DNA from 2 places in the Paenibacillus sp. O199 genome. Region 1 is predicted to be linked to the other one. Evidence: riboswitches for the same ligand, from Rfam matches in the RefSeq annotation. Region 1 holds a riboswitch; the other holds the start of a gene.
The links. A riboswitch is a leader RNA that binds a small molecule or an ion and turns the genes downstream of it on or off. The one in region 1 is predicted to bind thiamine pyrophosphate.
Positions count from the first base shown of each region.

Region 2: linked by a shared signal. The riboswitch ahead of A6049_RS31695 (ABC transporter ATP-binding protein) and the one ahead of A6049_RS01210 (thiamine phosphate synthase) in region 1 are both predicted to bind thiamine pyrophosphate.

Region 1 is NZ_LGRP01000001.1:279,361-282,518, forward strand. It holds gene thiO (glycine oxidase ThiO) at 1-597, opposite strand, end outside; gene A6049_RS01210 (thiamine phosphate synthase) at 603-1,196, opposite strand; TPP riboswitch at 1,512-1,621, opposite strand; gene A6049_RS01215 (ABC-F family ATP-binding cassette domain-containing protein) at 1,755-3,158, opposite strand, start outside.
Region 2 is NZ_LGRP01000068.1:2,900-6,057, forward strand. It holds gene hisC (histidinol-phosphate transaminase) at 1-1,008, shown strand, start outside; TPP riboswitch at 1,115-1,217, shown strand; gene A6049_RS31695 (ABC transporter ATP-binding protein) at 1,394-2,161, shown strand; gene A6049_RS31700 (ABC transporter permease) at 2,148-2,960, shown strand; gene A6049_RS31705 (ABC transporter substrate-binding protein) at 3,008-3,158, shown strand, end outside.

The sequences.
Region 1 (3,158 bases):
ACCCATGGCTTGAGCCGATCTGACATAAGCCTGCGTTAAGTTGACAGGAAGAACCTCGCTCTCGGAAGGTCTGTAAAATGCTCCATACGTATCCCTGTTTAACCATGAAGCTTCCTGTTGGACAGCAATACGATCCCACCAAATATGTTCTGTAGATAAGGTAGACGATCTACGATCATTCTTGTAACTGCTGACCTCACTGTATGAACGAAAAGGAGTAATAAATCCATGCTGTTGCAGCCCCATTTCCACTCCGCTAAGCGAACTGATCCGTTCCTTCTGCTCATGAAGCAAAGCTCTGCTCTGCCTTGCAAGCTTTGCCATTACAGCATGAGTGAATTCCTCACTATCAGCAGCAAGCATGCCTGCGGCTGCACAGGAAGTTCCCCCAGCGATCCGCGCCCGCTCAACCAGAAGAACGTCATGGCCTCGAGTAGCGAGTTCACATGCGATGGCACATCCGATAACTCCTCCACCTACAATAATGGTTTCTGCATGAAGCTTGCCTCCAACTTCCGCTCCAACTTTACTTCCCGAAACTATTCCTGGATGATAGCCTGAACGATTCCTGCTTCGACTTCTTGCTTCCTCTCTCAAGATCTTCATCTCCTTGGTCCGGCGTACTTGTCTGAATCCGTGATCGCCTGTCGCAATGAAGCGGCAGCTACTTCCGGCTTATCGGTCGTCCAAATCGTTGAAATTACAGCGGCTCCTCTAGCACCAGCAGTTCGAATGGCAGCAATATTCTCAGGACTAATCCCGCCAATCGCGATCACGGGAATCGAAACATTAGAGCATACCTCAGCTAACGCACTTAGCCCTCTGGGTTCGCAATTCGGTTTACTATTTGAAGCATAGACATGCCCATAAAAGAGATAATCCGCTCCCTGTTCTTCTGCAACTTTTGCTTCTTCCAGAGAATGAACCGATATGCCTACGCGCAGCCGATCGACTCTCCTCAACTCATCCTTATCATAGCTGCGAGTAACTGCTTGACCCCAATGCACACCACCAATTGAAGCATATTGATCCAGCTGATCTGAGCCATTCATAATGATTCGGTCAGATGGAACACCTTGTGTTTTTAGACCTTGCGCCCAATACATCTGTTCTTCAAGGGTCAGCTTTTTTTCCCGAATGTGGATATAATCGACCCACCGCCATATACCCTTAGCAATATTCAGAAAAGAGCCCAAGTCTCCTGTACCTGGTGAAACCACATGCAGTTCGAATGATCTTGTTATTACATGTTCGTGGAAGATTACCGTCCTATTCGCCCTCCTCTTGCATGATTTAAGCTGATATACAACAACAAAAAAGCCACTCCCGTAGGGGAGTGGCCACGAATTTAAAATTCATGGATCAACTGAATGACTGTCGCATGCAATTACTCTATACATAACGCACAACAACTATAGAAACCATCCATAGTCGCAACGCTGTATACATAGAACTGCATGATTCATCTTGCAGGCCATATCGCAAAGTCAACGATAAAGCTCTTTGTCATTAGCTGAAACGCGCCACTTCCCTACGCTGGTATGATCCAGATCAGGTACAAAGGGTCCGGAATCGCATTCTTCCATCTCAGCCGCATCGTGCGGCCCCCCTAGTGTTCATATGAAGCTGTAGCCTATGTTACCATAGACACCTTTTTTTGTCACCGTACATTTCCATGAATTACGTTGTTCACCATTGCTGAAGTCATGTAGTTAACGAAGTTGCTGTTTCTGGTGCGAAGAATTTCGTAGAAACTATTGTTTGTCGGACCAAGCTTCAACATCCCACGTTTTGGTTACCCAACCTTCATAAAATTCAGGTTCATGGGATACGAGCAGCACGGTACCCTTGAATTCCTGCAGGGCACGTTTCAGCTCTGCTTTTGCGGTTACATCCAAATGGTTTGTGGGCTCATCGAACAAAATCCAGTTACTTTCACGCATCAGAAGCTTACATAAACGAACCTTGGCTTGTTCACCACCACTAAGCGCGTTAAGCGGGCGGGTGATATGCTCATTTTTTAATCCACAACGTGCGAGATGGCCCCGGACTTCATTCTGTGTCAGATGAGAAAACTCATTCCACACATCTTCGATCGGGGTAATATTACCTGCACGTACTTCCTGTTCGAAATAGGCTGTTTCCAGATAGTCCCCCAAGAAAGTCTTACCGCTAATTGGTGGGATTTTCCCCAAGATCGTCTTGAGCAGTGTGGATTTACCTACACCGTTACATCCAACAATGGCAATTTTCTCGCCACGCTCAATCGTCATCGTCATTTTAGGCAATAATGCATATGAATATCCGATTTCAAAATCAATACCCTCAAAGACGGTTTTACTACTCGCCCGGGCATCCTTGAATTTGAATGTGGGTTTGGCTGCTTCGTCTGGACGATCAATCCGTTCAATCTTGCCGAGCTGCTTCTCACGGCTCTTGGCACGACCTGAAGTGGAAGCGCGGGCTTTGTTCCGCTGAATGAAATCTTCCTGCTTCTTGATAAACTCCTGCTGTTTCTCATAAGCATCAATATGTTGCGCCTTATTCATGTCGGCCATTTCAAGGAATTTGTTATAGTTCGCTGCATAACGCGTCAACTTGGCAAATTCCAGATGATAAATAACGTTAACGACCTCATTCATAAACTCTGTATCATGCGAAATCAGAATAAACGCATACGGGTAATCCTTCAGGTAACGCGTCAGCCATTCGATGTGTTCCACATCGAGATAGTTCGTCGGCTCATCCAACAGAAGTGCAGTTGGTTTCTCCAGTAAGAGCTTGGCAAGCAATACCTTCGTACGTTGACCACCACTAAGCGCGGCCACGTCACGATCTAGGCCGATGGCGGACAAGCCCAGTCCATTTGCCATCTCTTCCACTTTCACATCAATCAGATAAAAATCACCTTGCTCCAGTTGCTCCTGAATGTCACCCATTTCTTCCAGCAACAATTCGAGCTTGTCCGGATCGGCGTCTGCCATCTGATCCGTAATAGACATCATTTCTTTTTCCAACTCAAGCAAGGGCAGGAACGCATCCTTAAGCACATCACGAATCGTTTTTCCAGGCGTGAGCTTGGTATGCTGATCCAGATATCCATAACGAACTTTGGGGGTCCATTCGACCTTCCCTTCGTCCTTTAACAATTTCCCGGT
Region 2 (3,158 bases), on a different contig from region 1:
AGTGTAGATCGACTTGCAGCGAACGAGAATCCGTTCGGTTCTTCTCCCCTGGCAGCGGAAGCGGTCAGATCGCTGGGTTCCGATCTTTTGGCTCAATACCCCGACGGTTCCAGCCAACTGCTGCGTGACAAACTTGCGGACCGTCTGGGTGTGCGTACCTCCCAACTGGTATTTGGCAGTGGTTCATTCGAGCTCCTTACCCTTACCGCCCAAGCCTATCTTAATCCCGGCGAGGAATCACTCATTCCAGTGCCCTCCTTTAACTGGTATAAGGGCGCTACGCTGCTGGCAGGCGGGGTCATTCATGAAGTGCCTTTGGTCAACCATTCACTGGACCTGGAGCAATTCCGGCAACGGATCAATGCTTCTACCCGAATTATCTGGCTGTGCAATCCGAATAATCCAACCGGAACCATTTTCACGGCAGATGCCCTACTTGGTTTACTCGAACATGTTCCCTCCCATGTCGTGGTTGTCCTGGACGAAGCGTATTATGAATTCGCGGAAAGTGAAGATTATCCTGATACGGTTAAGCTGCTGGAGCAGTATAATAATCTGATTATTTTGCGGACCTTCTCCAAAATATATGGACTTGCTGGCCTGCGAATTGGATATGGCATCGGGAATGAAAGCATTATTGAAGGCATTAACCGGGTCAAGCTGCCCATCAGTCTGACAGCCACATCCCAAGCCGCTGCTTTGGCCAGCCTGGATGATCATGAATTTGTTTCTCACTGCCTGCACTACAATCGTCAAGGAAGGGAAACGTTAATGCAGTCCTTTGATCAGTGGAACTTACCCTACATCCCTTCCGAAACAAATTTCATCATGGTTGATCTGTTGCAGGATAGTGGCCCGATTACCAAAGAATTGTTGAACAGAGGCATCTCTGTCCGCGGCGGTGCCGAATTTGGTATGCCTACCTGGCTTCGGATTACGATTGGCACACCTGAGCAGATTGCCCGTCTGATCGGGGAGCTTGATTCACTGTTACATTCAAACGATTAGATCCTAGTTACTTTCCTAACTCACATTACGCACACTTCTTTTAAGCCGCCCTCTTTACATTCCACTTGCATGTGATATATGCTGAACACACAACTGCATATCTTAAACATTGCACTAGGGGAGCCTTGCGGCTGAGACGAATCGAACGATTCGGACCCTTTGAACCTGATCTGGATCATACCAGCGGAGGGAAGTGGAGCGGCCTCTCAGTAAGCGGATTTTTTCATGTTGATGATGGAATTTAATGTGAATTGAACTTACAGACCCACTCATTTCTCCGGAAATGGGTGGGTCTTTTTCGCGTTCTGCGAGCAGATCAGAAGGTGTAATTAAAGATCCCGCGGTTTGAAGTTGAATTATGAATAACAAGGGGGGACGGAACGAGATGGATAACGATATAACCATTCACAACATGAGCTACGCTTTCCCGGGAAAAAGGGATTCCCCCGTGCTCTCCAATGTGTCGATGACTGTAGCCAAAGGCGAATTTGTCTCGCTCATCGGTTCCAGCGGCTCCGGTAAAAGTACCCTTTTCAAGCTGCTGGCAGGCCTGCTTGAGCCAACACACGGAACCATTGAAATTCCTTGGGTTCAAGAAGGAAAGCGACTGGGGCAGGTGGCCTACATGCCGCAAAAGGACCTCCTATTATCCTGGAGAACCGTCATGGGGAATTGCATGCTTCCCTCTGAACTGGCTGCAGGTCGGCAGGATAAGATAAGGATTCGAGCAGATATCCTGGCTGGCCTCGACAGATTTGGCTTATCTGGCCACGCGCATGCTTACCCGGACGAGCTTTCAGGTGGCATGCGCCAGCGTGTCGCGCTGCTTCGTACTTTGCTGACAGGTGGCCAACTTATGCTGCTGGATGAACCATTCGGCGCACTCGATGCCCTGACCAAACGGGATATGCATCGCTGGCTGCTGGAGCTATGGGAAGGCCTGGGCAAAACCGTGTTGTTCATCACACATGACATTGAAGAAGCCCTGCTGCTCAGTGATCGGATTATCCTGTTAACTCCGGTGGGCCAAGGTCAACAGCTGCAGGATCTGTCGGTACCTTTAGCACGTCCAAGACATTCGGACATGGTCTACGAACCGGCTCTCGTTCAGATGAGACGACAACTGGAGGAACAATTGCATGCGAGACGGTAACTTGAGAGATAGCATGAAGCATAGCGTAAGAGGTTGGCTTGCCCGTTATGGTCTGTTTCTTTTGCTCATGATCTTGCTGCTTGCTCTCTGGGAGTGGATTGTGTGTATGGGATGGGTGCCTTCCTTCATCATTCCAGCCCCGACGGCGATTGTCCGTTCGCTGTATGAACATCACCACCTTCTGCTGGCTACACATCTGCCTGCTACCTTGATGGAGGTTGTCGTTGGTTTTGGCTTGTCCATTGGTGCCGGAATTGCACTTGCAACGGGTATGCATATGAATCGGTCGATTGAAAAAGCGTTATATCCCTTCATCGTGATCAGTCAGACGATCCCGCTGATTGCCCTGTCCCCCGTCTTTATCCTGTGGTTTGGCTACACGCTGTGGAGTAAAGTGGCGGTGGTGTTCCTGATCGCATTTTTCCCAATTGTGGTGAGCACCTACGATGGCCTGCGCAAGGGTGATCCGGAGCAGCGTGAACTGCTGCTGACGATGGGGGCCACCAAGTGGGATATTTTTCGCAAACTCCAGATTCCACTTGCCCTTCCCTCCTTCTTTTCGGGACTGAAAATGTCCGTGGTGTATTGTGTGGTCGGTGCAACGATCGGTGAATGGCTTGGTGGAAGCAAGGGGCTTGGCTACTTCAGCCGCAGAATGTCGAGCAATATGAACACGGATGCAATGTTCGCCGCCATTGTGCTGTTATCCCTGCTCGGTATCGCCCTGTTTGTACTCATTGCATGGATGGAGAGAAGATTCAGTACACCACGTCATGCAGGTAGAAGAAAAACTGGATAACTTTCGGATTTCAAAAACAGATAAACGGAAATGAGGAATTTGAAGCTATGAAGAAAAAACATATCTACTCCCTACTCCCCATTCTGCTCATATCTATGTTACTGATTATCAGCGGATGCGGAAATACGGGTACCAACACACCTGCTACAGATTCAACTTCCAATGCAAAAGATACAGAATCATCTGCGGCCGAGAGGT